3 regions of the Planctobacterium sp. AWH2_060 genome follow, and region 2 is predicted to be linked to each of the others. Evidence: predicted binding sites of a transcription regulator. Region 2 holds the regulator's gene; each other region holds the start of a gene.
The links. The regulator ArgR, encoded in region 2, controls arginine synthesis, uptake and breakdown. The targets are predictions, from matches to a motif close to ANTGAATANNTATTCANT.
Positions count from the first base shown of each region.

Region 1 (10,688 bases), 1.8 Mb from region 2:
GTCAGGGGAATCATTGGCCTTTATCAACACCTCAATATAATCTTCAAACTTAAAAGCCATAGCGGCAATACCGCAATCGTGAAACAAACCTAAGCTATACAGCGCATCAGGCTGGTACTTTTTACCTAGCCATTGATTGATGAATAACATCATTTGGGCAATTTCCAAAGACTCATCCCAAAAGCGCTCCAGCGTCATGGAACTTTTCATGGGGTACGCTTCCCGCAACCTGATACTGGCCACGATAGCTTTAATTTGATCAACTCCCATAAAACACACAGCCTGAGAAATATCACAAATTGTGCGGTTTAAGCCAAATGAGGCGGAATTTACCAGTTGCAAAACCGCAGACGACAGCGAAATATCTTTCGATAAAGGTATCGCCAGATCGGTAATATTAAACTCAGGCCGACGGTAAGTTCTTCTATTTCGGTTAATAATTCGGGTTTTGCCGGAATTTTAAATCCGGTCTTTAACTCTTCAGAGATAACAGCATCAGAGAACATGAGATTATTCTGTTAAAAAGTATTCTTAAGCAATAGCACAGCATGGTGATGCTGCAACTCAAATCACATAAAAAGCTGCTTTTAAAACTGTGGGCTGTTTCACGTTGGCGAAGTAATAAAGCAGAGTATTTGACACTAAAAGGAGTACTGACGATAAATAGAAGGGATTAAACAGGGATCTTTAAAGACCCCTGTTTACAACCGAAAATTGATTAGGAATCCAATTTACGGGCATTGGTGCTTTCAAAGATTTTATCTGCTGATGCAGCAACAAACCCCTGATACAACTGACCGTTGGGCAACGGATAACGCTGTGCGAACTCATAAAAACAGCTAGGGATAACCCGCTCAATATCACTGAATTTCACCGCCGCTTTATCAGCCATGGTGGAAGATTGTGCCAAAAACACCTCTTCACCACCTTTAATTTCACCACCAGAAGTATTCAGCTCGAAACCCGCTTCTTTTAAGGTTTCATTGATAGCGGTAAGCTGGCTCAGTTTATCCAGGTGGTTAGAACTGACGGTAAAGTGGTTGGCACGGAAACCCCATGCCGCCATCCAGGCCGCGTATTCAGATTCTTGCAACAGGGCGTCGTACTGCTCGCTGCTGATTTTCCAATGCACACCTGAGTAAACAAAACCTTCAGCGCTCACGGCTTGCGCATCTATCTGCTCCACCATGTCTTGCACTGTTGCCTGTAACTCGGCAGAAAACTCTTCCACCAGTAATTCGCTGATAAACACTTTTGGACGGTTGGCTTCAGGATGCTCAAAATGCTTAGCACGCAGTTTCTTTTCTTCAAACTGATACTGGCCTTTTTCGACATAGCCAAGCTCAGTGAAATGGGCGGAGATCTTGTCCAGGTTCACTTTTTCCAGATTAAAGGTGCGCAGTGCAATGTGATCATTGACGATTTCACCGTGCATACCCAGCAGATCATGGATCTTATGCGCTGACGGCGTGATATTAATATAGTCTTGCCATAAGTTGGCAAACAGGGAATCGAGTTTCGTATTCATAAATTTTCTTACTTCCAAACAACCTGAAAATGCCCATCGCCGAAGCGATGAGCATGAATGTAATTAAAGGTGATTTTAAATCAGAGATTTAGAATTTGAGACCTGGACTTAGTGTACCAGGCATAGCTACTTTTTCTAACTCTACAGAAGCCACCGGATAGGCACAGTAATCTGCGGCATAATAGGCGCTGGCGCGATGATTACCACTTTCACCAATACCACCAAAAGGTGCGGCACTGCTGGCGCCGGTAATTGGACGGTTCCAGTTAACAATGCCTGCTCTGATGCGGCTGAAGAAGTATTGGTAATCCGCTTCACTATCGGCTAATAGTCCCGCAGATAAACCAAAAGCGGTATTATTGGCCTGATCGATAGCAGTATCAAAATCATCGTAACGCACCACTTTTAAAAGCGGTCCGAAGTGTTCTTCATCCGGCATAGTATCGATAATGTTTGTAACATCAATGATACCTGGTGTGACAAAACCACTTTCGGTATCGGTATGGGTCAGTTCTACCAAGGAACTGGCGCCCAAATCCAACAAGGCTTGTTGCGCCTGAACCATCAAACTGGCGGCGTGAGCAGATACCATAGCACCCATGAAAGGCTGCTCTTCTGCATCATAATGACCGACACTGATATTGCGGGTAACTTCGATAAGGCGCGCCAGGATAGCATCGCCCTGCTCGCCTTTCGCTAAAAACAGCTTACGGGCACAGGTACAGCGTTGACCGCTGGTGATAAACGCAGATTGCACTATGTCGTGAACTGCGGCATCAATGTCTGCCACATCCTTAACGATAAGCGGGTTATTACCGCCCATTTCCAGTGCCAGGATTTTACCAGGATGGCCGGCAAATTGTTCGTGTAAAAGCTTGCCGGTTCTGGAACTACCGGTAAAGAACAACCCGTCTATTCCGGCGTGAGAAGCCAACGCTTTACCGGTTTCAACATGCCCTTGTACCAGGTTTAATACTCCTGCTGGCAGGCCAGCTTGCTGCCACAACTTAACAGTTTCTTCCGCTACCATTGGAGTTAAATCACTGGGCTTAAATACCACAGTATTACCCGCCAGTAAGGCTGGAATGATGTGGCCATTAGGCAGGTGCCCTGGGAAGTTGTATGGACCGAATACCGCCACAACACCGTGTGGTTTATGGCGAATAAAGGCCTTACCCACTGGCATGGCGTTTTCCACAGTACCAGTGCGTTCGTTGTAAGCGCGAATCGAAATTGCCGCTTTACCGATCATGGCACCCACTTCGGTGGCGGTTTCCCATTCAGGCTTACCAGTTTCTTTGGCAATCACTTTGGCCAGATGGGCTTTATTTTCGCCTAACAGTGCGGCGAATTTTTCAATAATAGCTACGCGCTCGTCGAAGCTGACGTGCTGCCAGCTTTGAAACGCTTCTCTGGCAGCTGCAATTGCTGCATCTACCTGAGCGCCACTGGCAGCACTTCCCTGCCAGATTTGTTGTTTTTTAGCCGGGTCGACGGAGTTAACACCGTGCCCTTCACCGGCAACCCATTGGCCGCCAATGTAATGAATTTGTTCAGACATAATTACTCTCCTAAATGGATCGGAGCGAAACGAATGGCCTCACCCGCTGTCAGGTTTAAGGCCGCAGCCGCTTGCGGAGAAATGCGCGCTACCTGCTTGTCTTCATCCACTTTGACACAAGCCATAACCCCACGGAATTCTTTCACCCGGGTATTGATGACAAAGTGCGTGTCCTTCGCGTCTTCCAGCGCAGCGTCTATTTCAATCGGCAAATTGCGACTGGCCTGTGCAGTGCGAATGTAATTTACGTTCGCCTCTACAGTCGGGCCACCATCGAAGATATCTACATAACCGCCTTTGCTAAACCCTTCACTCAATAACAAATTGAGAGCGGGTTTGGTTTTTTCATGCACCTGGCCTATTACCGCCTGGGCTTCTGCACTAAGCAGGTTTACATAGATGGGATACTTGGGCATCAATTCGGCAATAAACACTTTTTGACCGATACCGGTCAGATAATCCGCGGTGGGAAAATCCATCGAGAAAAAGTGCTCTTCCAACCATTGCCAAAAAGGGGAGCTGCCGTTTTCATCACTGACACCACGCATTTCGGCAATAATAGTGTCAGAAAAGCGATATCGGTGTTCAGCGATAAACAGGAACCGGAACTTAGATAAGAACCGGCCGTTTGGCCCTTTTCTGGCCTCTTCACGCAAAAACAGGGTACAAATCTCAGATGCGCCAGTGTAATCATTACACAGGGTCAGAGTCCCTACTTCGTTGCGGATACCCAGTTCACGAGATGCGTGTACTACTTTACCCAGGTGGTAGCAGTAAAAGGTATTATCCATGCCCACTGCGGCTTCGATACCACTGGTGCCCAGTACACGCTTGGTTTGTGCATCTTCCATCACAAACAGATAATCCTCAACACCAGGCTTTGTAACGTCTTTAGCGAAAGACTCTTCCGCGTGAGCGATCCTCTTGCGTAAAATTTCCTCGTTTACAGGCAAAGACGTAAAGCCTATGCCTGACTCGTTGGCAATCTCATAGAGCGCCTGATAATCATCTGCTGTAATTGGACGAATAATCACCATGGGACTTATTCCTGGCCGTTAACCACGGCAGCAACGGCCTTTTCGAAGCGCGCTAAACCTTCTTTGATGTCTTCGTCAGGAATTACCAATGACGGAGCAAAACGTACAACATTGGCACCGGCAACCAGACACATCAGATTAGCGGCGGTCGAGGCCACTAAAAAGTCTCTGCTGCGACCAGCGTAATCTTCGTTAAGGGCACAACCTAATAACATGCCTTTACCGCGAATTTCACTGAACACATTGTATTTTTCGTTGATGGCATTCAGGCCGTCACGGAACATCTGCTCTTTGCGCTTAACTTCGTCCAACAACTCGCGGTTGTTAACTATGTCAAAAACACGCTCAGCTACCGCACAGGCTAACGGGTTACCACCATAGGTGCTACCGTGAGTACCTGGCTTCAGGCTTTCTGCAATGGCTGCAGTTGTCAGCATGGCACCGATTGGGAATCCACCGCCCAGGGCTTTTGCCGTGGTCAGGATGTCAGGTGTCACACCTAATCCCATGTAAGCGTATAATTCACCAGTACGGCCTACACCTGACTGCACCTCATCAAATATCAACAGCGCATTATGCTTATCACACAGGGCTCTCACACCTTCCACAAATTCTTGCGTTGGAGAAATAATGCCGCCTTCGCCTTGTAAAGGCTCCATCATTACCGCGCAGGTTTTGTCGCTCATGATGGCCTTTAAACTGTCCAAATCGTTGTAAACAGCGTGATCAATCGCACCTGGCTTAGGACCAAAACCGTCAGAATAAGCGGCCTGGCCACCTACAGTTACGGTGAAGAAAGTACGGCCGTGGAAACCTTGTTTAAAAGAAATAATCTGGTTCTTGTCTTCACCGTGGTGATCTAATGCCCAGCGACGCGCCAGCTTTAAGGCCGCTTCGTTGGCTTCTGCACCAGAGTTGGCAAAGTAAACTCGCTCAGCAAAGGTGGCGTCTGTTAGTTTTTTGGCCAATCTTATTGCTGGCTCGTTAGTAAATACATTACTTAAGTGCCACAGCTTTTCGCTCTGGTCTTTTAAAGCAGCAACCATCTCTGGGTGACAATGACCCAAAGCGTTTACTGCGATACCACCAGCAAAATCGATGAACTCGTTGCCTTCCTGGTCCCATACTTTTGAACCTTCACCACGAACTGGCACCATTGCCGCCGGGTTGTAATTTGGAACCATGACATCAGCAAACATTTCACGAGTCACATTCATATATTGCCTCCTGTAGAGTAAATTCGGTAATACACCGTGAAAAAAGAGGAGCATTATTCCAGATATTTACTCGCTTGTCTTCCCGAAAAAGGGGGTGAAGCCTTTAGTATAAAAGGGCTTCGCTAGAATTGCATAGAAATTGAATAAGTATGTGAAAGATTCAGAAAAGACTTTCAGTTTTACCGATAAAAGCCACAAATTTGGCGTATTAATCATCAAAGCACTCTTATATAGAACTGAATTCTTATTTTTTAGATTATTTTGCTATATAGAAGGAAAAACTCAAAATACCTGGCAGAGGACAGTATTTTAAGTCTTTAATCCGGCGATTATTCTTCACCGAAGGTAAGGCTAATCTGACGCACATCGACGGTTTTCAGAGCAGCAACAGCACCTTTAGGCATACGACAGGAAATCAGGTATTGTTTGGCATCTTCCATGTTGATCAGTTTGTAACTGCGCAACACCCTGAATCGCGCGTAACAGCGCCCCTGCTCCAATACCCGGCCCAATGGCGAGCGTTCCTTAATGGAGGTTTTATCCGCCAACTCTTGCAGAGCAGGTGCCACGACTACCCGCTTCATATTCATGTGATTTAATACATTAGCGGAAATCTGATAAGACTGATTCCACATCATGGCCAGCCACACATCCGGATCAATTTTGACCTCTTGCAGTGCTAAATGCTCTTCTCGCTTCTGCTCTTTATGAGCTTCCAGCATGGCTTCCTGCAACACCTTGTCAAAAAGCTTAAAGAACATTTTACTGATGGCGATTTTGCCCAGCTCGTGATGCATGCCCGCGACATAGGCGTGGAAGGGATCAACTTTGGATAACTCGGCAATTTTTCGGCAGCTGATACCCGTGGCGATGATCTGTTCCCAGAGTTTTTGCTTAAAAGCCGGGTAAGGGTCGGTGATTTTAGGGATCCAGCGTTGCACGGAGAGCATGGGCACCAGCAATTTGAGATTTTCAATGCCAAAAAAGCTCAAGGCCATGCGCAGTGTCTCGAATCTGACCACTTTGCCAAGTCGGTCGGTTTTTCGATACTTAGGACTGTTAGCCAGGTCCATTAACTCTTTTGTCAGCCAGGGGATAGCGGCAATAGTCGGCTCTATTTTTGCAATTGACGCAGCTTTCACTGACAGGCCGTCGTAAACCGCGGCCATGCCATCGTCAATACCAATAATCTTACTGCTAAGCTCATCAATATTGTCAATTTTCTTCTGCATGCGATCGCAGACTTCTTCGTGCACTATGGTACTGATATTTTCCAGATAGTGCTGTTTTGAACGCTGATTGAGCTCTTTGTCCCGCATTGCGATGCGTTCTACATCCAACAGTTTTCTGCGAGCATTGAATTGCTCAGACTGTTCCGCCTTAACCTTACCTTCTACTTCGATTCCGGCTGCCACCTGGCCGGTTTGTAATCCCATCAACAGATGGTAATAGCGGTTATCAATATCTGTGCGAATGTCTTGCTGGCCACTCATTCCGTTTCTCAAAATCTGACTTAAAAAATAAGTTGTTAATTCATCATCAGATTAGCTACTTTTGGCTAATCCTGTTGCATCGCTACTGAGCTATCTGTCACCAAATCCAGAATATTCTGCAAAAGTTGGTGACCAAATTCAGTCAAATGGGACTCCGGATGAAACTGCACGCCCCATAAGGGTAAAGTCTTGTGTGCTATGGCCATAACTTCAGTTTGCTGGCTGTTTTCACTTGCAGTATAGGCACTTATCTCAAACTCCGCGGGCAAAGATTGCGCGTCTACCACCAATGAATGATAGCGTGTAACCGTGAACTTTTCAGGTATGCCAGTAAACATTTTATGACCGGAATGGGCCACGGCTGAAACTTTACCATGCATCACTTTAGTAGCGCGTTGCACATTGGCGCCAAACACCTGAGCAATCACCTGATGGCCCAGGCAAACACCAAATATAGGAAATTTACCGGACAACTCTTGCACCAATTGCAGTGAGATACCGGCTTCATTGGGTGAGCAAGGGCCTGGCGAGATAACGATTAGGTCCGGTCTGAGATTTTTAACTTCAGCGATACTGATCTGATTATTTCTTACTACCTGCACGGAACACTCCAACTCTTCAAAGTAACGAGCCAGATTGAAAGTAAAAGAGTCGAAATTATCAATTAACAGTACGCGCATGTTTCCCGGGCGAGCGAATAAAACTGCGGAATTAAACAGGTTAAAGGCAACAAAATCAAGCCTCGCAAGGCTTTGACGGGCTTTTAATCAAAATAAGTGCACCCGGGCTGCAATATTAGCCCGATACACTGTGGAACTTGTATTGCTTCTTCGCCCAGACAGCTAAAAACACCGCGCCGATGTACATAGTTACACCGTAAACACCTGCGGAGGTGGCGTAAGCCGGACTGGATAAAAACGTGATAGCAATCAAAATGGCCATTGAAGCATTTTGAATGCCCACCTCAATGCCCAGCGTGACTTTTTCAGGCAAAGCCAATCCAGTTAGTTTTGCCAACCAAACGCCAGTTGCTATGGCGGCAAAGTTGAGTGTCAGGGTGGCCCAGAATATCTTATCAAAGGATGCCAACAGCATATCGAACTCCTGGATCACAATAGCGATGATCAGCGCCACCATAAACAACAGAGATATTTTGCGGAATATCACTTCTATCGCTAAAGCGCGTTGCTCCCAACGGGCGCGAAAAGCAATCCCCAAAATCACCGGCAGTAACGTTAACAACATCAGCCCCAAAGAGGTGTTCAACAGAGAAAAGGATTGCACCTGGTCGGCAGCGAACTGCTGAATAGCAAACTGAATTATCCAGGGTGTGGTAAAAACGCAGATCAAAGTGGTAACAGCCGTCAGCGATACCGATAAGGCCAGGTTGGCTCTGGCTAATTGGCTGATGACATTGGATGTTGTGCCTCCGGGACAGGCGGCTAACACCATCAGACCTATAGCCAGTTCTGCGGATAAATTAAACAGTACCGCTATGCCCCAGGCCAATATGGGTAACAACAGGATTTGGCCCACTAAGCCGATAAATATAGGCTTTGGAGTTTGCCACAGGCGGGAAAAATCCGCTCTGGTGAGACTCAATCCCATACCAAACATAACGACGGCGAGTATGGCCGGAAGTAATACCTGAGTTAACACCGAATCCTGCATCTGCTACCTTACTCCCAACTGAAAATCACTTTACCATTCCGTATTTAAACTCAGTTTTTAAAACTGTCATCCTGCGCCTGCACAACCTGGAACAAGGGCTGGAAATTACCCCAGGTGACCAAATCATTGGCATTCATGGCTCGCGTTTTCAATGCGATATCATGAGGTATGGGTTTTAGCTCTCCGGCTGCCTGCGCCAATAACTGACTTTCGCAACAGCTGTCCATAATAACAAAGTTAGCGGTGGCTGCATCAACGGTTTTGCCCACAGTCAGTAATCCGTGATTCTGCAGAATTACGGCAATGTTGTCTGCAAGGGCTTCAGCAATCAAATCCCCTTCATCCAGTTCCGCTACCACGCCGGTAAAATGGTCAAACAGACCGTGATTCTGGTAGAACATGCAGGCATCTTGAGAAATGGGCTTTAAAGTTTCTCCCAGCGCAGAAAAAGCCCGGCCATTGCGCGTATGTGCATGAGCCACGGCGTTCACATCAGGACGAGCCATGTGAATGCGAGAATGAATGGCAAAGGCGGCATTGTTGATGGCGTGCTTACCCTCAATAATTCTCCCTTCATGGCTGACCCGTACCAGGTCACTGGCCTTTATTTGGCGAAAATGCACAGCCAACGGATTCACCCAAAAAGTGTCTTTTTCTACGGCATCACGCACTGTGATATGACCCGCTAGTCCTTCATCAAAGCCATACAGAGCAAAAACCCGAAAAGCAGCGGCAAGACGCACCTTGTCATACTGCCGTTGCTGCATAGGATCGGTAAACACCGGCGGTTGTGGCACTGAAAAGTTTTCGGCACCTATGATCATGTTGTCGATAGTGGCTTGATGGGCAGACATTCTATTCTCCGGTTGTTTTTTAAGCACAACTGGATTCTACGCAGGGCAATGATAAACTCAAATGATGAATATTCATCGAATAATATAAATTTCATGCATAGTATTGACTACAACCTGTTTCAGGTTTTACTCACCATTTATCACCAGGGTTCCGTCAGTCAGGCTGCCGATAAACTTAATCTCACCCAGCCAGCTGTCAGCCATGCTTTGAGTCGGTTGCGCACCCAGTTCGGCGATCCCTTGTTTGAGCGTCATGGCAGAAAGATGATACCCACCGACTTTTGTCAGCGCATCATTGCCGATGTGGAGCAAAGCCTGAGTACCCTGCAACAAACCCTGTCGCAGCAGAAACAATGGGATGTGAGTCAACTTAACCGCACCTTTAACATTGCAGTACGGGATGTGCTGGAAGCTCTGTATTTCCCTAAGCTAATTGCCAGGCTGCAAAATCTCGCTCCGGGGGTGCGAATTCGCAGTGTCAGTGTAGAACCCCAAAATTTGGCCGTGGCATTGAAAAATGGTGATGTGGATTTGGTGTTGGATTCTCTGATTGCCACACCAGCCAATATTCGCAATCAAACCTTAGGCAGCAGTCGCTTTGTACTGGTGTGCCGTCGTGGACATCCCATTATCGAGAATTGTAACTTGCAGAGTTATCAGCAATGGCCACACGTGGTGGCCGCCTTAAAAGCCTCAGATATTAATCTGGTGGACAATGCGCTGACAGCACAGCAGCTACATCGCAATGTAGTCTTGCGCTGTGAGAACTTCTACGGCGCAGTGCAAACGGTGTGTCATAGTGATCTGATTATGACCGCACCGGAAAAAGCTGCACAACAGTTTGCCAGCCATATGCCAATACAACTTTTACCTTTGCCCCTGTCACTGCCGGACATCAGCATCCATATGTATTGGTGGCAGGTGGCAGAGTCAGACCCTGCCATTCGTTGGCTTCAAGATGAGATAGGACAGCTGTCCCGAGATTTATTTAAGGACGCTTAATAAATCCAACCGCGTCATACACTTTCGCCAGTGTTGTTGCGGCTCTGGCAGAAGCGCGTTCGGCACCGCTTTTCATAATGGCGTCCAGCTCAGCGCGATCTTCACGCAAGGCTTTGAACTTCTCCTGAATTGGCTCCACCAGGGCGACAACGGCGTCTGCCACATCGGTTTTCAGGTGCCCATACATCTTGTCTTCGTATTCCGGTACCAGATCTGCAACAGGACGGTTTGTGGCCAAAGACAGCAGCGTTAGTAAGTTAGAAACGCCGGGTTTTTCGCTGGTATCAAAATAAATGCGCGCCTGTTCATCAGAGTCAGTTACTGC
Region 1 is NZ_JBSWTG010000001.1:2,923,380-2,934,067, forward strand. Features, by position in the region: gene ACXAD8_RS12435 (HDOD domain-containing protein) at 1-441, opposite strand, end outside; gene ACXAD8_RS12440 (2-oxoadipate dioxygenase/decarboxylase family protein) at 719-1,528, opposite strand; gene astD (succinylglutamate-semialdehyde dehydrogenase) at 1,617-3,089, opposite strand; gene astA (arginine N-succinyltransferase) at 3,092-4,126, opposite strand; gene ACXAD8_RS12455 (aspartate aminotransferase family protein) at 4,132-5,343, opposite strand; gene ACXAD8_RS12460 (HDOD domain-containing protein) at 5,673-6,836, opposite strand; gene ACXAD8_RS12465 (anthranilate synthase component II) at 6,902-7,516, opposite strand; gene ACXAD8_RS12470 (bile acid:sodium symporter family protein) at 7,632-8,507, opposite strand; gene ACXAD8_RS12475 (class II aldolase/adducin family protein) at 8,558-9,361, opposite strand; gene ACXAD8_RS12480 (LysR family transcriptional regulator) at 9,455-10,363, shown strand; gene trpS (tryptophan--tRNA ligase) at 10,350-10,688, opposite strand, start outside.
Region 1: ACXAD8_RS12455 (aspartate aminotransferase family protein) is a predicted target of ArgR. The motif match lies at 5,471-5,488, and genes of this name have one in related genera.

Region 2 (10,688 bases):
AGCTACATGCTAAAGCTATATTTGAAGCTAGCAATAATGAAACGGCAACAAATTTAAGCACTGAACCTCCAGTGAGCCCTAACGCCCGCATTTGAGGTTGGTTTGGAGCGCAGCGGAAAACCAGTCCGACAACATGCGATTGTTAGGCATTTGCGCTGTTTTTGATAACTGGCACCCACCAACGTATCTCCATTTCACTAAAATGCCTCCAAGGCATAGGAAAATATGCCACGATGTCAGGCTTATCTCCGTCTCTCTCATAGCCCGTTGCAGAAAACCATTTCCCGTAAATGTATCGGTTTGTTTTCATAGCACCACGATATGAACAGTTAAACTCAGCGTAAGTTGCTGATGGAACGCTATGAGTTTTAAATTCTTTCAAATTTTTGTCAAATTCACATTCCACACCAAGCACATCTAAAAATTGATCTTGCTTGTTTTTATCTTCAGGAAAATACGCAGTTAGTAATGGCGAACCGGTTACCGCCCCTGGCTTACCTCCAGTCAATTCACAAAGACGTTTGTAATTATCAGACCCGACATACTCTTTCCAAAATTTCTTACCGTTTTTTGTGAAATCATCAAACTCAAATCGTTTACTTTTTCCGACGATATTGAAAGACGGCTTCTCAACTATTTTATATTCCATTTTCTCTGCCTCTATAGGTTCTAAAGAAAAAGAGGCCTTACTGTATGTTGCAATGGTACCATTATCAGATCGAGCTTCACTTGGGTTCATCCCGTGTATTTTGCGAAATGATCGCGTAAATGCATTTGGTGAGTTATACCCATACTTCATTGCGATAGCCAAAATGGTTTCTTGAGTGCTTACCACATCTACCGCTGCTAAAGTAAATCTTCTCCTTTTTACGTACTCAGAGAATGTAACATCGAAACAAGAATAAAATATTCGATGCAGATGAAACTTCGAGCAGCAAGCTATTTTTGCTGCTTTATCAATAGAAATTTCACTATCAAGATTTTCTTCAACATACTCAATAACCAATCTAATTCGATCTACCCAATTCATGCGCTAGCCTCTAATTGAGTCCGTATGCTAATTAGTCTCTAGGTTTACTGTCTCACCTTTTTTTGACATATGTATAGAAGCTGGATTGACTGCCTAACGTCGTAAATAAATGGCAAATGCTTGCTGGCTATACTTGCCGAGGCACGAGGCTGGCCAGCGAGTATTTGTCCGTGTTTGAAATTTTTTGTTAGTTTTTGCACTCAATTTCGCCCTTGACGTAGGGATGAGAAAAAGAAATTGGAATCACAGCAGATCCCGCCATACCCACCGCAGTGCTCTGGTTTGCACCTTCCTCGTTACCCACTTCGTCGTAGCCATTGGGGCACAATTCGGATGCTCTTTTGTGCCATCTTTCCAATACTAACTCAGGGCTGGTTGAGGCATTTCCTAAGTATTCAACCCAGTATCTTCCAACACCAATCTGTTGATCTTTATATCCCCCACTCCATGTGTAAGCTTGATAACCTGTCACACAACCGGATGTTAATAGCACCAAACCCAATAAAAATAATGTCTTCACCAATCCTCCTAGAACGTCTCAATAATTAGTGCAGTTAGTTTGGCAGCTTTATTGCGTTGTTTGCAATACAAGATGCAAAGCTAACGGAGTCTAATTTATTGACTTGTTCTGTGGTAGCCAGACCTTAGTCGCTTTGGCTACGTAGATTGAAGGGTCAAAAACAAATCGTCACTTGATCGGGACTTCATACCCTAAAGCTTATCTCTAAGGTCTGTCTGAAAATAACGTCGATTTCAGCAGCCTTAGAGATAAGCTTTAGGGATTGAAAAACAGTATAGTTCCGTCAAGTTTCTTTGCTAGATTTTATAGTCATAAAAAAGAGAAGCGTCATACTGTGTAAATATACACCATAATCCTCTGTATCGACTATAATCTCTAGTATATCTTTTCTCCAATTCCATCAGAACAATTTAATGTGAGGCAACTTGCCTGTTATTCTTCCAGCAAGTTTCCTCTTTTTTATTTTCAGTCCTTTTTACCAAACCTCCTTGCCCTTTTCTACCCTAATTTTCCATAGCTATTAAGAATGTCGTTGGCAATAAAAAGCGGCAATTTGCCTCTTTTCTTGACTTTAAGGGAAACCCTCAAGTGCTGTATATAAAAACAGCATTCTTAAAAGGATTTTAACTAAGTCTAGATCACCGTTTCTCAATAGGGTGACCAATTGGGTCAGGTTCGCTGAAAAGTTAACGCACTGTATTTTTGGGCGAGCGTTGCGTGATCGTCTGCTTTCTTAAAAATGCAGACATTCTGGTTTGGCTAAGCTCTATATTTAATAGTCTCGGATAGAGTTGTGTCTAGTCCAGATAAGCACCGAAAACCTTGTTTTACCCTTTTGGGACACTACAGAAAAACCAGGCTATGATTAGGAACACTTCCAAATACTGTACTGATTCACAGTGTCACAATGGGACCCCCTTATATACAGCGGGATACAGGGGAAATACAGCAAAATACAAGACGTGCGCAGATGGGACACTCAAAAATTAATATAAATTAATTTTTTAAGCTATAAAGCGCTGTGTAAGTCATTGAATATAAAGGATTAAGGATGGTGCCCAGGGGCGGACTTGAACCGCCACGGCCTTGCGGCCACTAGCACCTGAAGCTAGCGTGTCTACCAATTTCACCACCTGGGCATATAAATTTTAAGAGCACTGTTTAAGTTCAGTGCAGTCTTCCTTGATGTAATCAAATACTTACTTGCTCAAGCAAAAGTACTCTAAACCCTCCATGGTGAGGGCTTCCAGCTCGGCGTCCCCTTGCCTCGCATTCGCAACTAAAATTGCTCCAGGTATTCACAATTTTCGGGCGTTGCTCACCCAATTTCACCACCTGGGCTAACTATTCAGAAATGAAATCTGAATGTCGCGTGTTCGGAATTGTTATCCCCGAAAACGGACGCGAAAGATAAAGGTTCCGGGTTAGTTTGTCAATCGTAAAAATGCTATTATTCGCGGAATTGTGCAAATTTATTAAAAACAGATTATTTGATGAGCAATGTGGAATACCTGATCCCTGTCAGGCCGGTTATTTTCGAGGAAGAAATTAAGAAAAGTCGATTCATTACCCGGCTAGCTCACACTCCCAGCATAGACAGTGCAAAAGCTTTTGTGGCGCAAATTAAAGAGGAATTCAAAGATGCACGCCATAATTGTTGGGCATTTGTGGCAGGCGCACCTCAGGATTCTATGCAATATGGATTCAGTGATGACGGGGAGCCTAGTGGTACAGCGGGCAAGCCAATGTTAAACCAATTGATAGGTAGCGATGTCGGCGAAATAAGCGCCGTGGTAACCCGCTATTTTGGCGGCATCAAACTGGGCACCGGTGGCCTGGTAAAAGCCTATGGCGGCGGCGTACAGCAGGCGCTTGCGCAATTACAGACACAACTTAAAGTACCGGAAACGCAGTTTTCTCTGCAACTGCCTTTTGATTTGGTTAGTGTATTGGAATACGCAGTTAAAGACGCTAATGGCAGCATTTCCGAGCGCCAATACCACACAGATATCGTGTGCCGCATTCAGTGCCCGATAATGAATAAAAACGCCCTGCTAACTCAGCTCATCAACCAGAGTAAAGGCAGAATAACTTTGCTGCCTGAGAACTAGAGGGCCCTTGCACTATCGCTAATAATTAACTTCGAAAAGTCTTCCACTGCAATATGCGTTTGATAATAGGGAAACATGGGCTTGTGATCAGGACCAATAGCTTTTATCACCTGGCGTTTGGCGGTGCCCTTTACCAATAGTGATTTGCCCACCAGGGTTTCACTGACATTTTCGCCATGCAGGCTAATAAACTCAGCGACCAGCTCAGGCTTGATTTTGACAGTCAGACAACGACGATCTCGATAATCTTCTTCGGAATTAATATACAGGATGTTATTGCGGATATTGGCCGCCTTGATCTCAAATTGAAACACGCCATCAAAACCGGCAGAACCAGACATCTCTGAATACTCGATAGCTTTCATTGGCGTCATACCCATGGCATTGACGAAGTCAGATTCAAATCCGCTTTCACGTAACTGAAATAAAAAGTGCTCAGTTAATCTTGCGATAGCATCTGATTGCTCCTGCATTTCCCGCTGTTGTTCATCGCTGACCACAATGGGCGGCCGCGAAACCAGGAGTTTCTGCCCCACTTCGCTCTGATAAAAGCGGATCAGCTCCACAAGTTCAGCTTCGGAGTAGTAATCCAGATAATATTGTCTGACGGCTTCACTTGTAAACCTGTTGGACTTAGGATAATTGAGTAATTCTTTTAACTGCGACTTGTAGTCCGTTACCAAATGTTGATAACTGTCTGGGATCAAGTGCAACTTTAGGCGCTTAAGATACGCTTCCTGCATTTGGGTGATGATTCTGTTATGAGCTGATTCTTCATGCGGGGCACTCCAAATATTGATTAACTCGTCAAGCAACAGAGATTTACTATCATTGAGTTCAGCGTGCAGAATTGGCGAGTGAACGCAGGTAAACGCGAATAATAAAGCCGCACTAAAGCGAATTATCATAAATGCATCCTTGTAAATAATTTTTACCAATTTTAGCGAATTTGTTATCCCTGTGGCAACTCAAATAAAAAAGCCAGTGCATGGCACTGGCTTTTAGTTCACCGATATCAGAGATTAACCGTTAACGAAATCCTGACCCAGTTTAATGTCGCCACGCAGGCCTTCCAGCATGTCGTCTTTGGCTTTTTGCTCAAACGCGCTTAATTCACCATAAGGCAGAATTTCTTCAACACCTGCTGGACCTAATCTGACAGGATGTGCGAAGAACTCTGCGTCATCGCTGTTGGTTTCAACGTACGTGTACTCAACTACGTTCTGACCTTGCATCGCCTCAACCAGAGACAAACAGAAACGTGCAGCTGCCTGGCCCATAGACAAGGTTGCTGAACCACCGCCCGCTTTAGCTTCTACAACTTCAGTACCTGCATTCTGGATACGAGTTGTCAGCGCCGCAACCTCTTCGTCAGTGAAGTCTACGCCGTCTACCTGAGACAACAGAGGTAAAATAGTCGTACCAGAGTGACCACCAATAACCGGTACGTGAATCGCTTCTGGGCTCAAACCTTTCAGTTCAGCAACAAAAGTTTCAGCGCGGATTACGTCTAGCGTGGTTACACCGAACAATTTGTTCTTGTTGTATACGCCTTTTTTCTTCAGTGCTTCAGCAGCAATAGCAACTGTCGTGTTTACCGGGTTAGTGATAATACCGATGCAAGCTTCAGGGCAAGTATCCGCGATGGCGTCAACCAGGTTGCGAACGATACCAGCATTGATGTTGAACAGATCAGAGCGATCCATACCTGGCTTTCTTGGTACTCCAGCTGGGATCAATACAATGTCGCAGCCTTTAAGTGCCGCGCTTAAATCGTCTTTACCAAAGCCCTTAACTTTAACATCGGTAGGGATATGGCTTAAATCTACTGCTACACCTGGAACTACTGGCGCTACATCGTACAAAGATAATTCAGAACCTGCGGGTAATTGAGTTTTCAAAAGAAGGGATAATGCCTGACCAATACCACCGGCAGCACCTAAAACTGCTACTTTCATTTTATTCTCCTATGAAGTGCAAATTGTCGCGCTTTTAACCTGAATCAAGAATAGCCAGACTATTCATCATCACCAGGCTGCGAGCTGTCTTCCCGATATCGCTAACTGGATAACAAAGAGGACGGATGTGTAAATTTTCCAGTTATGCAGTGTATGGGTATTTTTCGCAAAATCAATACACAGAAGCCATAACATGTAACGTTTACTTTCTTATAACAAGTCGGCAAAATAGTGAATTATTATGTAAATGCAATCAGAGAGATGAATGACCAGCAAGCAAGAAGAAGAAATTAAGGCATTTAAAGAGGTTTTAAAGGCAGAATCTTACGGTTCCCAGGGCGAAATTGTTGAAGTCCTGAAAAGTATGGGATTTGCCAATATCAGCCAGTCGAAAGTTTCTCGCATGCTGAGCAAGTTTGGCGCTGTCCGGGCGCGTAATGCCAAAGGTGATATGGTCTATTGCTTGCCGCCGGAACTGGGTATGCCAACGGCAAAAAGCCCTTTGAAACAGCTGGTTTTAGATGTTGAGCACAATGGTGTCATGATCATCATTCGCACCACGCCTGGCGCTGCACAGCTGATTGCTCGCTTGCTAGACTCACTGGGCCGTTCTGATGGAGTACTGGGCACCATTGCCGGTGACGACACTATATTTATTGCACCAGCTTCAGTGGAGCATATCGAGGAAATTCGGCAAAAGGTCGAAGATCTATTTGAAACTGTTTAGTAAAACTAAAAAGCCCGCGAAAGCGGGCTTTTTTGATAAAGCGTAAATTAGCGCTTTTGCACTACCAGGCTTCCGATGGAATACCCTGCACCAAAAGAACAGAGCACGCCATAATCCCCGGATTGCATATCTTCCTGATGAAGATTAAAGGCTATCAACGAACCTGCTGATGCAGTATTGGCATAACGGTCCAGCACTACTGGCGCTTCAGTGGGATTAGCATCCCGGCCTAGTATTTTCTTGGCAATCAACATATTCATGTTGATATTAGCCTGATGCAACCACCAGCGCTTAACATCATTCGCCGTTAAATTGTGCTGGCTCATGTGATTTAAAATGTGCTCAGCCGCCATAGGGCATACTTCTTTAAATACCTTGCGACCTTCCTGATGGAACAACTTGTCAGTGCCAAACGCATCAACATCATTTGCCCGGCTCATGTATCCAAAGTTAGAGCGAATATTGGAAGAGTATTTAGTTTTCGCAGAGGTACTTAAGATCTCGTATTGATTTTCAGAAACGCTGTAATCCTGCGCTTCCACCAGCATCGCGGTAGCAACGTCACCGAAGATAAAGTGACTGTCGCGATCACAGAAGTTCAGCTGTGGAGAAACCAATTCCGGGTTGATAACCAATACCGAGCGTGCAGTACCCGCTTTCACCATTTCCCAAGCTCTGTGCAAGGCAAAGGTACCGGCCGAACAAGCGACTAACATGTCAAACCCGAAACCTTCGATGCCCAGTGCTTCCTGGATTTCGATGGCAATAGCCGGATAAGCGCGTTGCGTATAGGCACAGGACACGATAACCGCATCCACATCTTGTGCTTTGCGACCTGCTGCTTCCAGAGCCTGTTTAGCCGCTAACACACCAATCTCAGCCTGATTAGAAAGCTCGTCTTCACCTCGCTCCGGAATCGTTGGACGCATATGGTCCACATCCAAAATGCCTTCTTTGGTGTACACGTAACGGCTCTTAATACCGGATGCTTTGTAGATAAACTCAGCGCTGGAATGAGGTTTTGCTGCCAGTTCGCCGCTGTCGATTTGCGCGCTATTTTCTTCGTTATATTTGTCAGCATACTGATTGTAGCTGTCTACCAGCTCTTCGTTGCTGATACTAAATTCCGGGGTCCATAATCCTGAACCACTGATTACAACCTGGGTCATTATCTTTTGCCTTTTAAAAAACCACCTCTAGCTTAACCACTCATAAACAAAATGTCATTCACAACCCTGCATTCTGCAGCGCTGTAAACTAAACTGTTGAATAGCTATTCGGTATTTTTTAATAATTTTGTGTTTTATTTATCATCAATCTACCTATTCAGCCGATGATAAGGTACATTTATGTGAAAGGTTCGTGACAATGAGCACTACCCTACAAGCTCAGTGTGTTCCATGAATGTTTCATAAAATTTATAACAATAAGACAGAATGAACGCCTATGAAGATGCAACAAAAGCTAATAGTGGCTATAGCCGTTTCGGTGATTTTGCCGACGTTAATTATCGCTATTGTTAGTATTTCCAAGACTACCAGCCAATCAAAACAAAACTTTATCACGGCAACTCAAAACGAAATTCGCCAAATAGACAACAGTTTCAAACTGTTTTTCGAACAGGTGAAATCCAATGCAAAATTTCTGGCGGCTCATCCGCTGGTAAAATCGGTTCCGGCAGAAACCAGCACCTATTTTAACGAAGAACGCATGATGGACCCGCTCAATGCCCATCCGATGGAAGCAGAAATCTTCGACTTGTATCGACAGTTTGGCACCACCCACGAAGAATTGTTATATGTCTATCTGGGCACACCACTTGGCGGATTTATTCAATATCCGGCGGAAAAAATTGGTGGCTATGACCCCAGAAAACGCCCCTGGTATCAACAGGGTATGAGCAATCCTAATCAAGCCGGCATTACCGACGCTTATCAGGGTGTAACAGGTGGCCCAATGGTGTCGGTTATGTATTCCATCAGTGATGATGCCGGTCGTGCTATTGGTGTGCAGTCGATGGACGTATCACTGACCACACTCACAGATATCGTGAAATCCATAAAACTGGGGGAATCCGGTTACCTGGTATTGGTGGATGACAATGGTGTGGTACTGGCGGATTCTAAAACACCGCGCAACAACTTTAAAAAGGTCGGTGACATTGCATCGCCCTTTTACGAAGAGCTGGCAAAACGTCTGCGAAGCAGTGCGTCTTCAAACTTTACAACTGAACACTTAGACTCTGATGTTCAGGTAACCACTTATTACTCACCCACTCTAAAATGGCACTTTATCGGTATTATCGACAGCAGTGAAATCCTGGCTCCAACTGTCGCCATGACCGTTCTTATCACTGTGTTAGCCGCCTTTATGGTGGCAGGCTTTGTATTTTTAGGTGTCTGGCAAGCCAAAAGACTGGTTTCCCCCATTTCGGTGGTGTCGAAGGGCTTAAAAGACATAGCCAGTGGTCAGGGCGATCTGACCCAAAGACTATCGGTTAACTCAAAAGATGAAACCGGTGATCTGGCACGTTGGTTCAACCAATTTCTGGATTCTATCCGCAGTCTGGTACAGGACATCAAAGACGACTCCCAGCTACTAGCCGACAAATCTAAGCAAATTGGCCACATTGTTGAAAATATAAAAGACGCCAGTCACGAACAGGAAAAAGCCATCGAAGACTCTTCCCACGGCACCTCTGCCATGGCGCAAACATCCCAGGAAGTCGCTACCAACTGCGCCAATACTCTGGAGATGGTCTCGAATGCTGAAACCTCGGCAAAAGAAGGTACTCAGATAATCGGTGCTATGGTGAAGGATGTCAGCCGTTTAAGCAGTACCATCAGTGAATCTGCCTCAGCCATGAAAGAATTGGAAAATGAGAGCAGCAACATTACCCAAATTCTGAGCGTTATTCGCGGTATCGCCGAACAAACCAACTTACTTGCTCTAAATGCGGCTATCGAGGCTGCTCGTGCCGGTGAGCAAGGCCGTGGTTTTGCGGTGGTAGCTGATGAAGTTCGCACCCTTGCGAAGCGTTCGCATGATGCCACCGAAGAAATCGACACCATGCTGAACAACCTGGTGGATAAAACCCGCTTTGTATCCGGCAAAATGAGTTCCAGTCTGGAGCAGTCGGAGCAAGCAACCTCACAGTCCACCCACGCCAATCAGTCATTTGAAGATATCAGCAAAGCAGTGGCACAAATTCGCACCCGACTGGACGAAATCGCCAACTCTGCGGAAGTGCAAAATCAGAGTTCACAGCAAATCGATAATAATATTGCTGAAATTGGTAACTCAGTAACTGGTATTGCCAACTCCAGCGACACGCTGGCCAGCAACGCCAAAGAGCTGATGCATTTATCTAGCGAGCTTAACGGTCTGGTGGGTAAATTTAAGGTCAAGTAAAACAAAACCTTTCACACAACAAGGGGCTTAGGCCCCTTTTTTAGTGCATAATAAAAAACAAAGCTGTAAAAATGGAAACACCAATGAAAAAAATCCCAGTTATTTTTGACCATGATGGCGGCGTAGATGACCTGTTGTCACTGATGCTGCTGTTAACCATGGAACATGTGGATCTGAAAGCGGTATGTGTCACACCTGCCGATTGCTTTTTAACCGATGCCACTAAAAGTACCTTAAAAATATTGGATCTATTTGGTCGCAAGGACGTCGTTGTCGCTCAGGGTAACCTGCACGGTATTAACCCATTTCATTACGATTGGCGCGCTCAGCCTAAAATGGTAAATGCCTTACCCACCATGTTGAGCTGTGATGATGACTGGTCACTAGTCACTAAGTTACCTGCCCATGAATACATGCAAAAAGCACTGCAGGAAAGCAATGAACCTATCACGGTATTAATGACTGGCCCCTGTAGCAACCTTGCCAAAGCATTGGAAAACGCTCCAGATTGCGTCAATAAATTGCAAAAAGTCATCTGGATGGGTGGCGCCATTGATACCAAGGGTAACGTGGCCAACTACAACCACGATGGCAGTGCTGAATGGAATGTTTATTGGGATGCGCCCGCCGCTGACAGTCTGCTAAGATCTGGCGCTCCGCTGTGGTTAATGCCCCTTGATGCCACCAATTGTCTGCCCATCAGTATGGCTTTCTTAAAAGACTTATCCGCCTATCGCTCCTATCCTTTAGTAGAGCTGGCCGGGCAGTTTTGGGCCTGCACAGTGGCTTCAATTCCCACGTATGAGTTTACTTATTACCTTTGGGATGTCATGGCCACCTGTTGCCTGGGGCTTGGCGATGATGTTATCGACTGGCAGGATATTCGCCTGTCAGTGCGCACCAATGAGCCTTCCGAGGGCAATACCTACCG
Region 2 is NZ_JBSWTG010000001.1:4,757,286-4,767,973, reverse strand. Features, by position in the region: gene ACXAD8_RS20500 (AraC family transcriptional regulator) at 143-1,030, opposite strand; gene ACXAD8_RS20495 (hypothetical protein) at 1,218-1,550, opposite strand; tRNA gene ACXAD8_RS20490 (tRNA-Leu) at 2,603-2,689, opposite strand; gene ACXAD8_RS20485 (YigZ family protein) at 3,044-3,661, shown strand; gene ACXAD8_RS20480 (DUF2059 domain-containing protein) at 3,658-4,569, opposite strand; gene mdh (malate dehydrogenase) at 4,684-5,619, opposite strand; gene argR (transcriptional regulator ArgR) at 5,885-6,346, shown strand; gene ACXAD8_RS20465 (beta-ketoacyl-ACP synthase III) at 6,394-7,518, opposite strand; gene ACXAD8_RS20460 (methyl-accepting chemotaxis protein) at 7,793-9,757, shown strand; gene ACXAD8_RS20455 (nucleoside hydrolase) at 9,841-10,688, shown strand, end outside.

Region 3 (10,688 bases), 2.3 Mb from region 2:
CACTTCTCGATAGTTACTGACATCATAGCCAAAGTCTTTCATGGGAGAGGTAAAAAACGGTGATAGCCAGATGGCATCCACATTCAGAGATTGAATGTAGTCCAGTTTGCTGATGATTCCTTGTAGATCGCCAATGCCATCGCTATTGGCATCACAAAAACTTCGAGGGTATATCTGATAAATAACTGCGCCGCGCCACCAGTTGTTGTCTGAACCAGGTCGTTGCGGAATTGTGTCAGTCATAATATCCCCTCTGGCCATACTGCCTTAAATATTGAGATATGAACTATGCCATAAGTGTATTTGGGTTTTAATGTTTGAGTGTTAATCTTGAGCTTGTTTGTTGCGATTATTTCCAATCGCTCCGCAATGGATCTGAAATGTTATCCCCAAATTCACCTGTTTCTGGACAACGCAGTCTGGGTATTCTGTTGGCCATTGTTGGCACAATACTGTTTTCCTTTAAATCCATCGTGATTAAGCTGGCTTATCAATATGAGGTGGATGCCTATCAGGTTATCGCTTTGAGAATGCTGATTTCAGCACCGATATATCTGCTGATTTTGGTGATTTTACAAAAGCAAAAACCATTATCATGGCAGGCACTACAAAGCAACAAATGGTTGATTTTGTGGGCTGGTGTATTGGGATACTATCTGGCAAGTTTACTGGATTTAATGGGCCTGGAATTGATAACAGCTCAGTTGGAACGTCTGATCTTATACACCTATCCCGGATTTGTGATGCTGTTTAGCTGGGTATTGTGGCGTACTGTTCCGGGGCGAAACACCATTATGGCATTAGCCGCCACCTGGCTTGGAATACTGGTGGTATTGGGCGTAGAGATTCAAAGCAATTTTCTGGAAGTACTGTGGGGCGGTACATTGGTGCTTATTAGTGCTGCTGCCTTTGGCGGTTATTTGATTCTGAGTAAAGCCGGTATAGCGAATCTTGGCTCACAAGCATTTACCTGTCTGGCGATGCTGGTGGCGTCTATTTCAGTTGCCCTGCACCTGATGATCATAGGTGATGTGCAGATTTTCAATCTTCCTTGGCAGGTATACTTTCATGTGTTGGTACTGGCGGTGCTGTGTACGGTTATTCCGTCGCTGTTAATTGCTGCAGCCATTAGCCGCATTGGACCGCAACATGCCAGTATATTGGGGGGGCTTGGACCGGTAATCACAGCCATGTTTGCTGTTGTTCTGTTACAGGAACCGTTTGGTATTGCCCATTTAATTGGCATTGCACTCGTAATGACTGGCGTTTATCTGGTGGCAACAGAGAAAAAGCTATCTTGAGCCACCATTAGCATGCTTTAGGCTAGTTGGTATTCAAAATCGTAGAAGTGTGTGCCACTTTCGATTCGAATATCCATTTTGCCTGTTAATCCTGTTAGTTCGCCGGTACCAGAATCTGGCACTACTTCCAAAATCAGGCGATTTTCACCGGCGCACATCACGCCGAAGTGTTGTAGTACAAAGCTGCCTTGCTTGCCGCTCAAGGTGCCTGTTACTTGCTCTATTGCAACATAGCCTGCAGAACCCTGAACCTGGGTCATGGCACTGAGCATTTCGCCCTGGCTTTTTGCGGACAAGTCTCCGTGAAAGGTTTTATCAATGGCCATGCGGCCCAGATTGATACCGTCCTGCCCTTGTCCATGGCTGTCGATTGGGGTGAGGGTTACATCAAATGTTCCATCTATCTTCATTGTTATTCCTGACAAAAGGTTCGAAAGTTTGGGATATACTAAACTGAAGTGGGGGCAAGTTCATTGCTTTTCGCCGCTTTTAATAATCTTTTTGGTTGTGCCAGAGCTAATATCTCTCTGCAAAGTTGTAACTGATCCAAATATGCAGGCCCAAACTACCAGATTGTTTTTTGCAGGTCAGAAAAACTCTTGTTTTGATTAAAAGTGACTCAAAACTTTTTATTTTAAGTTCAAACTCACTTATGCTCAGAAAGCAATATTGACAGACTAATGAGGTGAGAGTGATGATGCCAAACAGACCGCTAGCTAATGCAGCAAGCACCCGAACACAAAGTGCAGCCAACACCGGCAGAGAGATGAATACAGCACCAGCAAGGGCACCACTGAATGTTACAGGTCATGGCACACCAGCGGCGTCGAATCATGCCAATATGCGAGCCGCCACTGTGGCTAATGCGGTGCGTGGTGCGCAGACCAGTCCGGCTAATGAAATTCGGGTCAACAGTACCACTTCAGGTAGAGGTGTCGCTGATAATTCTAATTCAGCCTTAAGAGGTCAGTTGAAGGCCAGATAAGCTCTTGCGATCATACTGGGATGACGCAATGAGAAATTAGCCTTTTGACGACTCCTGATGCGCTTCATTTAAGAAGGTTTCAATATCCTGGCCGGTGAGCTTTTTCATCTGACTGAATAAAAACCACAGGGCGATAAACAGTACTATCATGCTGGGAATAACAATTACCGGATAACTCATAGCGGTCATCTTACCCAGCTCTTCATTATATTCCGGGGTGCCCGGCGGGCTTACCAATAATACCTTAGCTAAAATATAGTTCAGGGTGGCGGATAAAAAGAACGAACCGGCCACAATCATGGAACTCTGCGCTACCTTGCGTTCAAATCTCTGCAGGTTATTTTTCGCTTCCAGAGCACTGTTAAGTAAGGGCAGGTTAATCAGTTGCTCATTTAATATAAAGGTCTTTACCAGTGGATACTGAGTGCGATTACTCACCAACACCGCGATACCAATAATAGCCGGAATAGCGGCTTCTTTTATGGCGATATATTGCGGATCCAACTCCATTAAACTAAATCCACCGGTAAGAGAGACGCTGATGATGCCCAAAACCGAAAAGGGGTTTATTTTGCCGGATGAAGTCAGGTCTTTTATGCCATAGCCTATGGGGAAGGCTAATGCTACCACTATACCCATGGCGGGCCCGAGATACTCAGGTTTGCTGAGGTAAGTCAGGATCAGCGTGGGCAGAATAATGTTGAACAACAGGTTGCCAAAGAAGCCACCTTGTTGAGGTTGGTTGTTATTTATTTGATGATTTGCTTGAGTCATGAAAAGTTAACTATTTTTAAACTGTGTCGATTATAACGCTGCCAGAGGCAAAGTTGCATGAATTGACTCAGGAATTTATTTCATTTCCTGATTTTCTTAACAAATAAGCGCGCTGCCCAAATTCCCACTAAAAAGCCGAAAAGATGAGACTCCCACGAAACATAAGGGCGCATGGGTAATACACCGAAAATCAGACCGCCATAAAAAAATCCCACTAACAATGAAATGGCGATCATTTTAAAACTGCGACTGACAAAGCCGGCAAACAATAAAAAGCCAAAGTAGCCGTAAACCATACCGGAAGCACCAAGGTGATAAGCATTTCGTCCCAATAGCCATACCAAAAGACCGCTAACCACCAAAATAAATGCGCTCGCTTGCCACCAGGTTTTACGCCCATATTGCATTACCAATACACTGAACAGACAGATAGGAATGATGTTTGAGGCATAGTGCATCAGGCTGCCATGCAGAAACGGGCTGATAAAAATACCGCCCAGGGCATTTATCTCACGCGGCACCAGTGCCAGATGATTCAGCTGACGCCCGGTTACTAAATTGAGTAATTCCAGTACCGTCAATAACACGAACAGGCGCAACGTAAAGTTTAACTGTTCTTCGAGGCTGTAGGGTGAACTCAAAAATAGCTCCTGTGCTGAAAATCCAGAATTGCTTTATACATTATTGTGGCATGAATAGATGACCGGAAATACGAAAAAGTGTCACAAAATAATATGCGGCAGATAGCGGGATAAATCCTGCGTAATAGGATGGTTATCTTCTCTGATGGAAATTCCGGCAGGTTGATCGTCCACCAACCAGGAGCCAATCAGCGTATGGTTGTCACCGAATTTAGGTAACGGATACCAGGCTTGATAAATAAAGCCTTCTTCGCCATAAGGCCCGTCGATGCTTTGCTGAACCTCACCATTTTGCAGCACGGAAATATTGGCCCCTTCACGAGAAAACAATGGCTTTTTCACCAGTTTAGTTTCGCTGGCACTGGCCAAATCCTCCTCAAACCAGGCGGGCAGCAGGTTAGGGTGGTTGGGAAACATTTTCCATAACAGCGGCAGCAGGGCTTTGTTGGATAACACCGCTTTCCACATGGGTTCAATCCATTGTGTTGGAGATTCAATGATGGCTTTGCCAAACTCATCCTGCATCATAAATTCCCAGGGATAGAGTTTAAACATCAGGGCAATAGCATCATCTTCCAGATCGGTAAAATAACCGGTGTCAGCCAGGCCAATATCCTCAATAAAAACAAATTTGTTGTTGATATTACTGGCGCTGGCGCAATCTTGCAGGTACTGCACTGTGCCCCTGTCTTCCTCGGTATCCTGGCAACAGGCAAATTGCACCGTGTCTGCTTTGTACCAGTGTTGAATAACCTGTAGTTGGGCGATCAGTTTTTCTTGCAGGGAATTGTATTGGTCAGCTGCTTTACTGATTTTGCCGCTGTTTACCATATCCTCCAGCCACAGCCATTGCCAAAAACCGGATTCATACAGACTGGTAGGTGTATCGGCATTGTTCTCCAGCAGTTTTACCGGCTTGTCTTTGTGGAATACCAGGTCTAGTCTGGAGTACAGCGAGGGCGTTTGGTCCCGCCATGAGTCGGCAATACTTTGCCAAAATGCTTCCGGGATCTGAAATTTGTTGAGCCAATACTCATCATTGACCACCTGCTCCACGGCCTGCAAACACATTTGATGCAGTTCTGCGCTGGGGTCTTCGATTTGTTGCTCAATTTGCTGCAACGTAAATTGATAGTAGGCGGTTTCGTCCCAATAGGCTTGTCCATACATTGTATGAAACTTGAAGCCAAACTCATCTGCTTGTCTGCGCCAGTGAGGGCGCTCTTGTGTCGGAATTCGAATCATAATAGCTGGTTGGGGTTATCCACCCCAGCCACTGCGACTACTGCTTTTACCCCAACTGGATTTAGCTCTCACCGATGATCCAAAGCCGCCGCGTTTGATGGTGCGATTTACCGCCGGGGGTTTGGTATAGGACTTGGAAACTTTTAATTCACGCTGGCGAAAATCGCCGTAATCGTAACCGCCAGCCCCTATCCAACGATAGCGGTAAGGCGAATAGCGGGAATAGGAGGTAAACAATGGTTGTGAGTAGCGTCTGGGTTCCAATAAATCGCGAATAATATAACCTGCCATCAGCGGCATAAACCAACTATTGCCGGATTCATTGCGATACACAACACACTGATCTGAGCCGAACTCGTACTCACAGTCGGCCTGAGAACGGTACTTAGGTGCCGTTTCTGAGGCTTCATCCAGGGCTTTTTCATAAGCCATCTGGCATTGTTCAGCATAGTCAGGGAGCTGATACTGGCAATCATTTAGGCTGGTAAAAACCATCGCTTCCTGGCGATTGTCGCTGCAAGCTGCCGCCAGAAAAACCGAGGCTACCCCCAGAGACAAAGGTTTTAATGGGTACTGTTTGCGATATTGGTCAAGGTTTAATGCACGACTTCGCTTAGTGCCGGATTTGGGTTCTGTAGACATAGCAACCTCCTGTTACCAGCTCATGCAGGCAGCGTTTAATAAACCTACTGACAAAGACATTGCTGCTAACATTACACCAGCAGAGACTTCATTGTCTTCGATGCGTTTAACAATGCGTGGCATAAAGGTAAAACGCAGCAGGGCAAAAGCCAATCCCTGTGCAACTATGGCGACGATACCCCATACGACAAAGTCTACCAGGTTGGCTGAGTTGGATACTGCGCCAGCCAAAGCAATACTAAAGCCCACCATGGAACCGCCAAAACCGATAGCGGCGGCAACATTCTTTTCTTCTTTTACCAACAACCACTCATCATGTGGAGTAATGGCAGTGAAAACAAACTTAAATACGAAGAGTAAAAGGATTGATATAACAAAATAAATCCCAAAATTGGCCAGCCCCGCGATGGACTCCAAAATAATATCTGTCATTGTGTTCTCCTTGTGTTAGCCGTTGATGCGCAAATCCGCTGGATTAATGTTAAAGCCGGTGCTGATCACCAGGCAACGGTCATGATTATTATTAATGATTTTCTCTTCACCAGACACCATCAGGGCTTCAAATTTGTCTTCGCCCAAATCTCGTTCGTAGAGCATAACAAACTGATCGGTATCACTGGTATCACCATCTTCTTCATAGGTTTTTTCGGTCATAGCCACTGGTGGTGATTCCTCGCCAACGGCATCCCAGACTCGCTCAAATCGATGACCTTCCAGTTGGTATTCAGGCTGTGAAATTTCCTGCTTGAGCAATTGTTGCCACTGCGTGTCATTGCCTACGGTTTTGGTATCGTAAAAATACCAGAGCTTAACGTCTGTGATATGGTTTTCGGTGTCACCACCGTCCATTACCACTTGTAAAAAAGCATCGTCATCGGTGTAAAAACGCAGGATTTTACCGCCGGTATCAAGATTGACTTCGCCAACTGCTTGTATCAAATGGTGGCTGGCGGCATTCTCGATAATGAGTTGCGGCTGGATGAGCTTGAGTTTGAGCGAATCCAGTTCAAAAGAGCCTCCCAGATAAAGTCCCATGACTTCAGGAGCCTTGATGGTCGGTGTGACTTTCTTTTCCTTTGAGCCAAACAGTTTACTAAACATAGAGTCTCTGCCATTCAATATTCGTGATGCGTTTATCCGCAATGTAATAAAGCTTATCTCCGGTCGCAATGTCGGAATTCAGCGCCGGGTTGAGTTCAATTTCTTTCAGGTCGTGGGCTTTGGCAAGTCCAATAAGGGTAGCGTTGTATTGCTTTTTAAACTCGGAAAATAAGGTAGCGGTGCTGATGCTTTTTTCCAACTCAGGCACTGCAACAGAATATTGCGCCTGGCCAGCGTAGACGTCCAGCAAATCAAAGTGCAGTTTACTGGAGCCAGGATCAAAAGCGGATTTAGCCAGCATTTCTACCGCCACACTGGGCATACACTCAACGTTCGGGCAGTGCTCAGTGAGTAATTTAACCAGACTTTCATCCTGAAAATAGGCCAGGATATGGGCTTTGGGATTGCGGTGGCTGGCGTACAAGCTGGTGGTCATGGTGAGATCATCTTGCGGATTATCCACAATGATGGTGGCCGCGGCGTCGATACTGGCGTTGTCCATGTCGGCGTCCTGGTTAAAGGAATTCACCTTCACGAACTCAATTTGATCCGGCATAGGGTTTTCAACATCCACTTTAACGCACAGCACTATGGCCTGGTCGTCTCCAGAATATTCCCGCTCTCGCAACAATAACTTTAACAGGTGTAACGTGCGTTCGCCGTTCCAACCAATTAACAGAATATGATTCGATAAATGCACTGCTTTTAACCCCCTGGCTTTTTTATGCCACTGCGCCGAGACAAATGCCGCAGCCCGGCCCAAAACAAACGCAAAAATACTTAATCCCACCGGGATAATATAAAAGGCCACTACATATTTTCCGGCTACCGTGGTGGGAGAATAATCCCCATAGCCCACCGTAGAGCCTGTGACTACCATCCAATATATAAAATCTGTCGGGTTGATTAATGCGTTTTCACCGGCCAGTTGTAGAAACCACCAACTGCTTATTCCGTATAGCAAAAGCGCCAGCACAATGGTGTGCCAGCGCATTTGAGTAAAATAACGCATTAGTACTTTGCGTAGTTTATGTATCATTTTCCTAAGATTCGACTCAACTCATCTTCTGCTGAATTACTACCACCTTTAACACCGGCAGACTGAAGGCGTTTTTCCAGATCATCGGTGCTTTCATTGGTGGCCAGTTCTTCAGCCGCTTCCAGTTCCGCAGCACGCAAGTTTTGGCGTTTCTGAATACGGTCCAAAGACTCGGTGGCGGTTTTCATTTTACTGTTAGCACCAAGGTGACGGGAAGAAACCGCAACCTGAGCCTTTTGAACTGACTCAGTGGCCTTTACCATATCAACCTGCTGCTCCAGCCGGCGTAAATTGGCTTTAGCCTGACTGATGTTATTGGCTAGTTGTACCTCAGACTTTTTGAATTGGTCAAGGTAAGTTTGCTCGGTTTGCAATTGCTCGGACAGTTCTGTCACTCGTTGCGCACAGTCCAAAGCCAGTTGACGATCTGTGTCAATCGCTTTGCGGGCGTGCTCTTCATACTCGGCAATAGATTTTTGCAAGCCATCAACTTTTTGTTGAGCCAGTTTACATTTCGCTAAAATTTGTGTGCGGGCATGGTCCGATTTGCGCAGTTCTTCTTTGGCTTCACGGATTTCTTGCTCCAGGATACGAATAGCCTGGTTATCAGCTACCGACTCGGCAGCTTCTGTGACACCACCTTTTACGGCAGTTACAAGTTTTCTCCAAACAGACATAATACATCTCCTCAGATGGATATTAAGGGGTTATTTTAAATATTCCTGCCAGGCATCAATAAAGGCTTCAACATTATCGAACAGGGTGTGGATCTCTATCAGCACACTGGACTCTTTGGATTGCGAGCTAAGCGAGCCAAAGGCGGTGTAGTAGCTTTCGCCTGAAATATCTGAGATACCCACTGTCGTTAATGGAAACATCATGTGCGTGCGCAATATTGCGTCGTTTAATTCTGCAGGATTTTTAACTTCACTGGTGGCAAACAGTAATGATTCCACCAATATTTGTTCGCCGCTGATGGCAAGCCATGCGTCGATTCCATCCTGGTTTGCTATCATCAAGCAATCGTTTTCGCGTGTGACAACTAAATCTGATTCTTTACCAATGAGCGTTTCTAACTGGTCAAGATCCCAATGCATTGTTCCTCTCCGGGTTATTTAGTCTGGTGACTAGCATAGGACATTATTTTCCTATGAGTCAAATTATTTATTTGAATAAAAACGTAATTGTTTGTAAATTATAAGTCACAAAAGTGATTTTTTGGAGTAAATGATGGAGTCAGTTAACTGGCGCTTGGTTGTACAACGCCTGATTAAATCGGAAATGAGTTTAAAAGGGGTTCGTTATCAGGACCTCAGCGAAAAATTGGCCGAAATTGGTATCCAACAGTCAGCTGATAACCTGCGCAATAAGGTTAATAAAGGCATATTAGGTGCTGATTTATTGTTGCAGCTTATGTTTGTGATGGACATCAAGAAGATTGAGCGTGAGCGATTAAAGGATATCGCGAAAACCTTGATGAAAGATGACTGAACCGGCAAGTTAAGTCATCTGCATGAGCGATTAAACTTTTTGTCCCATCAAACGGGCAATCAATACTGCCATTCGATTTTTCACTTCTGACAAGGTGACGTTATCACGATTACAACTTTGCGCATGCTTTTCATTGACGGCGGCAATCTCAGCCAGTCCCATGATATTTTTTTCGATTTCCATGGCAACGTCAGACTGCTCTGCGATGGCATCGGCAATTTCTTTGTTAAGTTCGTTAATTTGTTTGATCGCACCGGTCACCGATTTTAGGTTTTTGTCGGCTTCCATGACTTTGTCAACACTCACCTGCGAGTTTTTCTCCCCCAACTGAATGGCGGAAACCGCATTTTTAGCGCCAGTTTGCACATTGGCGATAATATCCTGAATTTCTTCGGTGGATTGCTGTGTTTTAGCGGCAAGGGTACGTACTTCATCGGCCACAACAGCAAAACCTCGTCCTTGCTCACCTGCTCGCGCCGCTTCAATAGCTGCATTCAAAGCCAGTAGATTAGTTTGTTCGGCGATATTTTTAATAACATCCAAAACGGTACCGACATTTCTGGCATCTTCGTCTAATTTATTGATAACACTGGCGGTGTCATTGATTTGGCCTGAGGAATGGGTGATGGTATCGATGGTTTCTTGCATAACCGAAATACTCTGCGTGGCATAGTCATCGGCCTGAGATGCGGCTATTGAGGCCTCGTTGGCACTATCGGTGATTCGGCGGGCCATTTCCGTCATACTTTGCATCGAGGTGCTGACTCTGTCTGTGCCGCGGTTTTGTTCTTTGGCTCCCATATCGATAGCTTTCGCGCTGTCTAACAGACTGGTAGATACTTCATCCAGGTTGCCCTGCACTGTGGCCATTTCTGTGCAGGTAGCATTCAGACTGCGTCGCAATAACTCAATGGCTTTTGACATCTGGCCAATTTCATCATCCCTGAAAAAGCTCAACTCTTCGTTAAAGTTACCTTTACTCACTTTGTATAGATGCTGGATCAGGGTGGTGATGGGGTATACGACCTTGTAATTCATGAACAGTGCAGACATCAACATACTGGCCACGATTGCCAGCAATATGACTGTGGCTCCCCAAAAGGTGGTTGACTCAGCCCTGTTTGTTAACGACTGACTTTTCTCCAAGCCGCTGTCGCGAAGTGATTCAGACAAGGCTTCAAGTTGTTTTGTCGGCTCTCTATCTATACCTCGCACCGCCTGGTCGGCGGCTTTATGAGAAAAGTTACTCTGCATAAACACCTGGTAGCCTTGTTCATATTGAGTTTCAAGGCTTTGATGCGCTGCGATGAAATCTCGCATTTTTGATAGGTATTGAGCTTCTAAATCCAGGTTTAAAAATGTTTTTGCATCTCGCTGAACCTGACTATGACGGTCTTTAAAGCGTTGCCAATATTTATTGCGGTCTTCGTCTTTATGGCCTCTCAACAATACATTCTTCCACTCCTGCA
Region 3 is NZ_JBSWTG010000001.1:2,490,864-2,501,551, reverse strand. Features, by position in the region: gene ACXAD8_RS10725 (alpha-amylase family glycosyl hydrolase) at 1-243, opposite strand, end outside; gene ACXAD8_RS10720 (DMT family transporter) at 381-1,301, shown strand; gene ACXAD8_RS10715 (DUF3224 domain-containing protein) at 1,319-1,711, opposite strand; gene ACXAD8_RS10710 (hypothetical protein) at 1,996-2,286, shown strand; gene ACXAD8_RS10705 (VC0807 family protein) at 2,323-3,060, opposite strand; gene ACXAD8_RS10700 (rhomboid family intramembrane serine protease) at 3,141-3,701, opposite strand; gene ACXAD8_RS10695 (glutathionylspermidine synthase family protein) at 3,783-4,946, opposite strand; gene ACXAD8_RS10690 (DUF1190 domain-containing protein) at 4,962-5,588, opposite strand; gene ACXAD8_RS10685 (DUF350 domain-containing protein) at 5,601-6,020, opposite strand; gene ACXAD8_RS10680 (YjfK family protein) at 6,036-6,689, opposite strand; gene ACXAD8_RS10675 (potassium channel family protein) at 6,682-7,728, opposite strand; gene ACXAD8_RS10670 (PspA/IM30 family protein) at 7,725-8,405, opposite strand; gene ACXAD8_RS10665 (DUF2170 family protein) at 8,436-8,825, opposite strand; gene ACXAD8_RS10660 (DUF6471 domain-containing protein) at 8,956-9,219, shown strand; gene ACXAD8_RS10655 (methyl-accepting chemotaxis protein) at 9,250-10,688, opposite strand, start outside.
Region 3: ACXAD8_RS10665 (DUF2170 family protein) is a predicted target of ArgR. The motif match lies at 8,896-8,913, and genes of this name have one in related genera.